One region of the Pseudochelatococcus lubricantis genome, then DNA from elsewhere that is predicted to be linked to it. Evidence: predicted binding sites of a transcription regulator. Region 1 holds the regulator's gene; the other holds the start of a gene.
What was found. The regulator PhoB, encoded in region 1, activates phosphate uptake and scavenging genes when phosphate is short. The targets are predictions, from matches to a motif close to TGTCATNNANCTGTCAT.
Positions count from the first base shown of each region.

Region 2: a site for PhoB is predicted at 3,042-3,058, ahead of ugpB (sn-glycerol-3-phosphate ABC transporter substrate-binding protein UgpB). Genes of this name have one in related genera too.

Region 1 covers NZ_JBHLXC010000005.1:7,549-12,628, reverse strand. The annotation lists gene ACFFJ7_RS10780 (aspartate aminotransferase family protein) at 1-347, opposite strand, end outside; gene ACFFJ7_RS10775 (GcrA family cell cycle regulator) at 943-1,539, shown strand; gene phoB (phosphate regulon transcriptional regulator PhoB) at 1,691-2,395, opposite strand; gene phoU (phosphate signaling complex protein PhoU) at 2,969-3,679, opposite strand; gene pstB (phosphate ABC transporter ATP-binding protein PstB) at 3,744-4,553, opposite strand; gene pstA (phosphate ABC transporter permease PstA) at 4,550-5,080, opposite strand, start outside.
Region 2 covers NZ_JBHLXC010000001.1:342,237-347,316, reverse strand. The annotation lists gene ugpE (sn-glycerol-3-phosphate ABC transporter permease UgpE) at 1-544, opposite strand, end outside; gene ugpA (sn-glycerol-3-phosphate ABC transporter permease UgpA) at 555-1,439, opposite strand; gene ugpB (sn-glycerol-3-phosphate ABC transporter substrate-binding protein UgpB) at 1,618-2,946, opposite strand; gene ACFFJ7_RS01420 (AraC family transcriptional regulator) at 3,093-4,094, opposite strand; gene ACFFJ7_RS01415 (isovaleryl-CoA dehydrogenase) at 4,273-5,080, shown strand, end outside.

The DNA.
Region 1 (5,080 bases):
TGGCCGTCGGCCGAGTGATACTTGCGCGCCGTCTTGATGGCGCATTCGAGCGCCTCCGCCCCCGAGTTGGTGAAGAACACGGTATCGGCGAAGCTCGCGTCGACGAGCCGCCCGGCAAGGCGCTCCGCCTGCGGGTTCTGGAACAGGTTCGAGATGTGCCACAGCTTGCCGCCCTGCTCGGCGAGCGCCGCCAGCAGCGCGGGATGGCTGTAGCCAAGCGCGTTGACGCCGATGCCCGAGCCGAGGTCGAGATATCGCTGCCCGTCGCGCGCCACAAGCCAGACACCTTCACCTTTCTCGAAGATTACATCAGCCCGCGCATAGGTCGGCAGAAGTGGCGACGTCACAGCAGATACTCCAGGGGCAGGCAGGCGATCACGGCCTGCGCACGAAAGACAGCGGCAGCGCCGGCCGCGACCTGCGCCCGGCCATGTGCAGCATCCGCCGTCACACGAAATCCCGGGACCGGGTTCCATGCAAACAGGGCATGGCTCCGCCACGGGAAACGGAAAAAGCCGCCCCACGGGGCGGCAACCTGTTTAACTTATTGTCAGTGCGAAAGACATTCAAGCACAAACTGAAGCCGATTGGCGCTCGTGTTGCCGGCTGCCGGAGCCGGCCCGGAGGCAGCAGGACATGAAGCCGCAGCCGCCGGCGTGAAGAATTTTGTCACACGGCCTTGAAATTGCCGGCATTCACAGCATTTTTCATGGCATCAAGAGTTCGTTTACAATCTCTCCTGTGGGAAAATGCATGCTTGTGCAAGCACGACTCTTGCCGGAGAGTCACGGCATATAGTAGTTTCCCGCTTGAGAGCCACGAAATATCGTCCGGCTGTTCCTTCCAGCGTTTCCCATGAGGCGAACGTTGCGCCCGGCAACAGGTCACTTGCCGGCGACTTGAAGGATTCCGCGCGAGACGCGGCATGATGGAGCATGAGTAATGAGCGATCCCGGCAATACCTGGACTGACGAACGTGTCGAGCAGTTGCGCAAACTCTGGAGCGATGGCCTGAGCGCCAGCCAGATCGCAACGGAGATCGGCGGCGTCAGTCGCAATGCGGTGATCGGCAAGGTTCATCGTCTGGGTCTGTCGGGCCGTGCGAAGGCCCCTGCCGCCCAGACGCCCCGTCCGCCGCGAAAGGCGCCGGCCCCGGCTGCGCCTGTCGTTTCCGCCCCCCGCCAGGCCCCTTCGGTCGCCGCGCCCGCGCCGGTCCCGCAGCCGTTGGCATCGACCTTCGGCAACGCCGCCCTCGCGACGGCGGCGCTCGCCGCGGAGCCCGATGACATGCCGGCGGCAACCCTCGCGACGGACATCGTGCCCGTAGTGCGGGAGAACGTTGTCGTGCCGATGTCCGAGCGTGTCACGATCATGGATCTGCGCGAATACATGTGCCGCTGGCCGGTCGGCGATCCGACCTCCCCGAATTTCCGCTTCTGCGGCGCGCGTGCGGTGACGGGCATGCCCTACTGCACGCACCACGCCAGCATCGCCTACCAGCCGGTGCTCGACCGTCGCCGCGACCGCAAACGGGCCTGAGCGGCGGCGCGGCATTCCGCATGGATGCATTCGATATGACAAGGCCGCCGGTCTTCCCGGCGGCCTTTTTGCTGGAGAACTGTCAATGACACGCGGCGCCTGCGGCATATGCACGCAGGGATAAGCGGATCACCCGATTTGTGCATGTCAGCTATTCGCTGCGCGCAAAGGTTTCGTCAAACGCATATCCTGCGCCACGCACGGTGCGGATCGGATCCGGACTGCGGGCGCGGTTGATGGCCTTGCGCAGACGCCCGACATGCACATCCACGGTCCGCTCGTCGATATAGACATCGTGCCCCCAGACGCCGTCGAGCAACTGCTCGCGGGTGAAGACACGGCCCGGGCTCTGCATCAGGAATTCTAGCAGTTTGAACTCGGTCGGCCCCAGATGCAGCTCGCGGCCGCTGCGGCGCACGCGCCGCGTCTCGCGGTCAAGTTCGATATCGCCGGCCAGCAGCAGCGTCGCCACGTGCCCGGGCTTGGTCCTGCGCAGCAGCGCGCGCACGCGCGCCAGCAGTTCCGGCACCGAGAAGGGCTTGACGACGTAATCATCCGCGCCGGTGGCGAGGCCCCGCACCCGCTCGCCCTCGTCGCCGCGCGCCGTGAGCATGATGATCGGCAGGCGCTCGGTGTCGCCGCGCGCGCGCACGCGCCGGCACAGCTCGATGCCGGAGAGGCCGGGCAACATCCAGTCGAGCAGGACGAGATCGGGAACCTGCTCCCTCAGCCTGATTTCCGCCTCGTCACCGCGTCCCACGCTGTCGACGGAATAGCCCTCGGCTTCGAGGTTGTAGCGAAGAAGCAGCGCGAGCGGCTCCTCGTCCTCCACGATGAGAATGCGTGGTCCTACCATGAGGTCCTCGTGGTATCGCCCGCAGCAAGTGCGAGACATCGAAACTTCACGCGCTCGGGCTACACTGCCTTGGTGGGCAAAGCCGTGCGAACGGGCGCCGACGCGCAATGCACCCTGTCCGGTAACGCCGTTTCCCGAAGAGCGCGACTCGTCGAGAAGTGGTCGGGTTCGTGCGGCGCTTGAACAAGACCCGCATGAGACCCGTCGAAGAGACCGGTAGCGCCGGCATGGCGCCTCCCGGACTTGGCCGCTGGCATGGGATGACGCCGCGCACGACAGCAAGAACTTTCGGACCGCAGTCCGAAAGCGTTCCCGACGTGCCGGAACGATCAGCGCATCGCTTGAGACGTCCAGATTTTCCTGTACGCCCGATCCATTCCTTCATGCCGGAGGAAGCCCTTCATCAGCGCTGCCCTCCAACAAATCCGGCCTAGAGCGCACGCTCTGATGAAATCAGGGCGTGCGCTCTAAATTCTACATTTTATCGCAACTTGCATTCGATTCTATGGATTGACTTGAATGCAAACCGCTCTAGTGACCCCGCCGCGCAGGCACCCCGGCATTGCACGTCCATCACACCGCAGGCGTGGTGGCGAAGCTCGTGGTGTCGCCCTTCGGACGCTCGCCCGCCAGCGTTTCGCCGGTCGTCAGGAAGTAGATCGTCTCGGCGATGTTGGTGGTGTGATCGCCGATACGCTCGATGTTCTTGGCGAGGAACAGCAGGTGCGTGCAGAACGTGATGTTGCGCGTGTCTTCCATCATGTAGGTAAGCAGTTCGCGGAAGACGGAGTTGTAGAGCGCGTCGATGCGGTCGTCGCGGTTCCACACTTCGAGCGCCTTCTTCTCATCGCGCTGGGCGTAGGCGTCGAGGACGTCCTTGAGCTGCTCCTGCACCAGATCGCTCATGTGCTGCACGCCGCCGACGATCTTGGCGGGCTGCAGTTCGGAGCTGATTGCCAGCACGCGCTTCGCCGTGTTCTTCGCCAGATCGCCGATACGCTCCACATCGCCCGCCACGCGGATGGCGGAGATGATGTCGCGCAGGTCAACCGCGACCGGCTGACGACGGGCGATCGTCGCGACCGCGAGTTCCTCGATCTCGCGCTGCAGGCTGTCGAGACGCGAGTCCGCATCGATGACCTGCTGAGCAAGAGCGACGTCACGACGCACGAGCGCGCGGGTGGAGTCGTCAAGCTGCTTCTCGGCAATGCCCCCCATCTCGGCGATCCTGCTGCGCAGGAGTTCGAGATCGGCGTCGAATGAAGTTACAATATGTTCGGCCATCACCAGTATCCCTGTTTGGAGGCAGCACGGGCAGCGCGACGCGCCGCCCGTATCTGTCTGCGCATCAGCCGAAGCGGCCCGTGATATAGTCCTGCGTGCGCTTGTCCTGCGGCGCGGTGAAGATCTTCGTCGTTTCCGCGAATTCCACCAGTTCGCCGAGATACATGAACGCCGTGAACTGCGACACGCGCGCTGCCTGCTGCATGTTATGCGTCACGATGGCGATCGTGTAGTCTTCCTTCAGCTCGTCGATCAGCTCCTCGACCTTCGAGGTCGAGATCGGGTCGAGCGCCGAACAGGGTTCGTCGAACAGGATGACCTCAGGCTTCACGGCGACGGTACGCGCGATGCACAGACGCTGCTGCTGGCCGCCCGAGAGGCTTTGGCCGGAGGCGCCCAGCTTGTCCTTGACCTCGTCCCAGATAGCGGCGCGGCGCAGCGAGGACTCGACCCGCTCATCCATCTCCGCCTTGTTCAGGCTCTCGTAGAGGCGCACGCCGAAAGCGATGTTGTCGTAGATCGACATCGGGAACGGCGTCGGCTTCTGGAACACCATGCCGACCTTGGCGCGCAGGGCGTTGAGGTCCTGGCCGGGGTTGAGCACGTTCTGACCGTCGACAAGCACCTCACCCTCGGCCCGCTGGCCGGGGTAGAGATCGTACATGCGGTTCAGCACGCGCAGCAGCGTGGACTTGCCGCAGCCCGACGGGCCGATGAACGCGGTGACGATCCGGTCGTACAGCGGCAGGTTGATGCCCTTCAGCGCCAGCGAGTTGCCGTAGTAGAACTTGAGATTGCGGACCGAAACCTTTTCGGTGAGCGGGCCGGCGGGGATTGCCGGGGGCACCGGTTGCGTGGCGCTCTGGGTGGTCATTTCTTCTTCCTCGTCGAAAGAGCGCGAGCCGAAATGCTCATCGCAAGAACCGTGAAGGTGATAAGCAGGGCGCCCGTCCACGCAAGCTGCTGCATGTTCTCGTCAGGCGTCTTGGTGAAGTTGTAGATCACGACCGGCAAGCTCGCGATCGGCTGGCCCATGTCCAGGCTCAGGAAGTTGTTGCTCAGCGCCGTGAACAGCAGCGGTGCCGTCTCGCCGCTCACGCGCGCCACCGCCAGCAGCACGCCGGTGACGATGCCCGTGATCGCCGCCTTGTAGGCAACCTGCTTGATCACGATCGAGCGCGGCAGGCCGAGGGCCGTGGCCGCCTCGCGCAGCTGGCCGGGCACCAGCAGCAGCATGTCTTCCGTCGTGCGCACGACGACCGGAATGACGATCACCGCCAGCGCCGCGGCGCCCGCCCAACCCGAGAAGCCGCCGAAGGGCGCGACCAGCACTTCGTAGATGAACAGGCCGATGACGATCGACGGCGCCGAGAGCAGGATATCGTTGATGAAGCGCACGAC
Region 2 (5,080 bases), on a different contig from region 1:
CGTCCACACGCGCGGCTTCCGTCAGTTCGTCCGGCAGGGTCATGAAGAACTGGCGGAAGAGGAAGGTCGCGGTGGCGGAGGCGATCAGCGGCAGGGTGAGGCCCGCGTAGGAATTGAGCATGCCGAGATCGGCCACCACCTTGAACGTGGGCACGATGCGCACCTCCACCGGCAGCATCAGCGTGATGAAGATCATCCAGAAGAACAGCACGCGGCCGGGAAAGCGGAAATAGATGATCGCATAGGCGGAGATGATGGAAATGGCGATCTTGCCCACGGTGATGACGACCGCCATCACCAGCGCGTTCCACATCATCAGCGCCAGCGGCGGCGCGCCGGATTTCGCCATGCCGGTGGTGAACATGGAGCCGTAGTTGGCGGCCATCTCGGAACCTGGCCACAGTGGCATCACACCGCTGACGAAGGCGCCGTCCCCGTGCGTGGAGGCGACGAAGGCGAGATAGACGGGCGCGATGACGATAGCGACGCCGAGGATCAGCACCAGATGGGTGAAGACGTTCAGCCAGGGACGGTTCTCGATCATGTCTCGCCCCTCAATACTGCACGCGCCGCTCGACGTAGCGGAACTGGACGAACGTAAGCGCGATGACGATCATCATCAGGATCACCGACTGCGCGGCGGATGAGCCGATATTGAGGCCCAGGATGCCGTCCGCGAACACCTTGAAGACGAGGATGTTCGTCGCCCCCGCCGGCCCGCCGCCCGTGGTGGCGTCCACGATGCTGAAGGTGTCGAACATGGCGTAGTTGACGTTGATGATCAGCAGAAAGAACGTCGTCGGCGACAGCAGCGGAAAGATGATGGTCCAGAAGCGCTTCATCGGCCCGGCACCGTCGATGGCCGCCGCCTCGATCAGCGAGCGCGGGATGGACTGCAGCCCGGCGACGAAGAACAGGAAATTGTAGGAAATCTGCTTCCAGCTCGCCGCCACCACCAGCATGATCATGGCATGGTTGCCGTTGATGCGGTGGTTCCAGTGCACGCCCATGAAGGACAGCAGATAGGGCAGGATGCCGATGGTGGGGTTGAAGAGAAACCACCACAGCACGCCCGCCACGACGGGCGCGACCGCATAGGGCCACACGAGCAGCGTGGTGTAGACGCCGCCCAGCCTGATGAGGCGGTTGACCGCCACCGCCAGCAGCAGCGCGAACGTCATCGAGCAGAACGTCACGGCAATGGCGAAGGCGGCCGTCACCCTGAGCGAGTCGACATAGGCCGGATCCTCGAACAGCCGCGTGTAGTTCTCGAACCACACGAAGGTCGATGCCAGCCCGAACGGGTCCTCGCGCAGGAAGGAAGAAACGACCGCCTGCCCGGCGGGCCACAGGAAGAACACCACGGTGATGGCGATCTGCGGCGCGAGCAGCGCGTAAGGCAGGACTTTGTTCGGGAAGATCGTGCGCTTCGTCTGCATGCGGGGCCGGCCGGTCTGCAGCATGATCCGGCTTGATGACACCGGATCACGCTCTGCAAGCTTTCGATTCAGGCGCTTTCCGGTCAGATGGTGCCATCCGGTCCGAGAGCGCCCTGGGGCAAAGGCGGAAAGCCCGCGCCGGAATGGGCGCGGGCTTCATGATCGCGGTGGGCGCGCCTTACTTGTTGGCGGCCTCGAAGTCACGCAGGATGCGGTTGCCGCCGACGACAGCCGCGTCGAGCGCTTCCTTCGCGCTCTTCTTGCCGGCGAGCAGGGCCTCGAACTCGCTGTCGATCACGTCGCGCACCTGGGCGAGGTTGCCGAAGCGGATGCCCTTGGAGTTGACCGAGGGCTCGCCGCGGGTGATCTGGTTGATGGCGATGTCGGAGCCGGGGTTCTTCTCGTAATAGCCCTGCGTCTTGCCGAGTTCGTAAGCAGCGTACGTGATCGGCAGGTAGCCGGTGAACTGGTGCCAGTCAGCCTGCACCTCGGGCTTCGACAGGTAGGAGAAGAACTTCGCCACGCCCTTATATTCCTCGGCCGGGCGGCCCTGCAGCGCCCACAGGGTGGCGCCGCCGATGATGGAGTTCTTCGGCTCCTTGATCACGTCGTCGTAATAGGGCAGCGGCGCGAAGCCGACAGCGAAGGTCTTGGCGTTGGCGACGACGCCGGCGCGCGAGGCCGAGGAGTTGAAGTAGATGGCGCATTCGCCCGAGTAGAACTTCGGCGGGGCGTCGTTGCCGCCCACCGGGCCGCCGTACTGGAAGATGCCCTCGTCCGACCACTTCTTCAGATTGGCGAAATGCTTGACCTGCGCGTCGCCGTTGAACTGGAACTGCGTGCCGAGGCCGCCGAAGCCGTTCTCCAGCGTGCCGTAGGGCTTGTCGTGCAGGGCGGAGAAGTTTTCGAGCTGCACCCACGACACCCAGCCGGTGGTGAAGCCGCACTTGGCCGCGCCCGATTCCTTGATCTTCTTCGAGAACGACTCGACTTCGGCCCAGGTCTTGGGCGGCGTATTGCGGTCAAGGCCGGCCTTCTCGAAGGCGTCCTTGTTGTAATACATGATCGGGGTCGAGGAGTTGAACGGCAGCGAGAGGATGTTGCCCTGCGTGTCCGAGTAATAGCCCACGACCGGCGCGAGGTAGCTCTTGGAGTCGAAAGGCTCGTTGTGATCGGCCATCAGCTTGTAGACCGGGTAGACGGCGCCCTTGGCGGCCATCATGGTGCCGGTGCCGACCTCGAACACCTGCACGATAGCCGGGTTCTGCTTGGCGCGGAAGGCGGCGATGGCGGCCGTCAGCGTCTCGGGATAGGAGCCCTTGTAGACGGGCACGATCTTGTAATCGGACTGCGATTCATTGAAGCCCTTGGCGATCGACTCGAGCTTGACGCCAAGCTCGCCGCCCATCGCATGCCACCACTGGATTTCCGTCACCGCGAGCGCCGGCGCGGTCAGCGCCAGAGAGGCGGCGAGCGCCACAACCGAAGTCACAACCTTGTTCGCCATTGTCATTCTCCCAAAGCCACACGATCCCGCGAGGCGCAGGTGTGCATCATTAGCTCGGACATAGGCTGAGGCGATGATGATTAGTTGACGGACGGATGACGTTTTGACGACAGCGTGAACGTCAGTGGAAGAAAACGCAATGCGTGTCAGCCCTGCGCCCGCTGGCGCTGGCGCTGGAATTGCCCGGGGGCCGCGCCCGTCCAGAGGCGGAACGCGCGCGAAAAGCTCTTCTCGCTGCGGAAGCCGACGAGATGCGCGATCTGCTTCAGCGGCCTGTTGCTGCGCTGGATCAGCTCCAGGGCGCGTTCGTGGCGGACGTCGTCCTTGATCTGTTGCAGGGACGCCCCTTCCTCGTTCAGCTGCCGATGCAAGGTGCGGCCCGATATGTTCAGCATCACTGCCAGTTCCTCGGCGTTTGGCAGGCCCGGCGCGTGGCCGCGGCCCGACATCCGCGCCCGCAGCAGCATGCGCACGCGGTCCACCAGCAGACGGTCGCGCCGGTATTGCAGCACAGTCAGCAGCAGCGCCTTCTGCAGCATGGCCCGCGTCGCCGCCTCGTCGCGCACGGGCGCGAGCGCCAGATAATTGGCGTCGAAGCTGAAGCCCGCCGCCTCCGCGCCGAACCGCGCCTCGCCGGGAAACATCGCCCGGTACGAGGCGGCATGCGCGGGGCGCGGGAACGGAAACGACAGGTCATTCAAGGGAATGCGCGAGTCGATCAGCCAGCAGGCGAAGCCGTGCACCATGCGCAGCACCGAGACGAGACAGAACTCGCGCAGTTCCGCCGGCATGCGCCGCTCCTGGATCACGAGGCTCGCCGTTCCCGCCTTGACGGTCAGCATGAGCCGGATATCCTCTGTGAGTAAGCCATGGCAGCGGCACCAGCGCTTGAGGGCAATGCCGAGATCGGGCGCCGTGACCGCCGCGCGGCACAGGAGGCCGTGGCTGCCCCACGGCAGACGGCGCGAGAACCAGCCCAGCGCCTCGTCGTCGAGTTCGCGCATGGCATGGCCGGAAAGCGCCTCGAACTGCTCCGCCGTCACGCGCGCCTGCGGATCGCCAAGCAGGCGCGGCGCAATCCGTGCCGCCCGCAGCGCCCCTTCGAACGGCACGCCATAGCCTTCGTAAGCCCTTGAAACAGCGTTCACAAAGGCAATCGGCGTGACGGCTCTAGGCCCGTTTCCATGGCTGTCCTTCATGGTTTCATCATTCCGCATGATGGCAGGATTTGCAACCATTGTGGCAGCAATCGGCGGGCATCACGCATTAGTCTCGTCTGCAACAAGCCGGGGAAACCGGCATTGACGAACGACAGGGAAAGACGCCATGACATTTCCGGCTTTGGGCCTCGATTTCGATCTCGGCGAGGACGTCGACGCGCTCCGCGCGGCCGTGCGCGCCTTCGCGGAAAAGGAGATAATGCCCATCGCGGCCGAGGTGGACCGCGACAACGCCTTCCCCGCCCCTCTCTGGCGCAAGCTCGGCGAACTCGGCCTGCATGGCCTCACCGTCGGCGAGGCCTATGGCGGCACCGGCCTCGGCTACCTGGCGCATATCGTCGCCATGGAGGAGGTCTCGCGCGCCTCGGGCTCCGTCGGCCTCTCCTACGGCGCGCATTCCAACCTGTGCGTGAACCAGATCCACCGCAACGGCACGGACGCGCAGCGGGAGAAATACCTGCCGAAGCTCGTCTCCGGCGAGCATGTCGGCGCGCTCGCCATGAGCGAGCCCGGCGCGGGGTCGGACGTCGTGAGCCTGAAGCTGCGCGCGGAAAGGAAGGGCGACCGCTTCGTGCTCAACGGCTCCAAGATGTGGATCACCAACGGCGGCGATGCCGACACGCTGGTCATCTACGCGCGCACGGACCCGGAAGCCGGGGCGAAGGGCATCACCGCCTTCATCGTCGAGAAGGGCTTTCCGGGCTTTTCGGCCGGTGCGAAGCTCGACAAGCTCGGCATGCGCGGCTCCAACACCTATCCGCTGTTCTTCGACAATTGCGAGGTGCCGGAGGAGAACGTGCTGGGCGGCGTGGGCAACGGCGTGCGGGTGCTGATGTCCGGCCTCGACTACGAGCGCGCCGTGCTCTCGGGCGGGCCGCTGGGGCTGATGGCAGCGGCCGTCGACGCCATCGTGC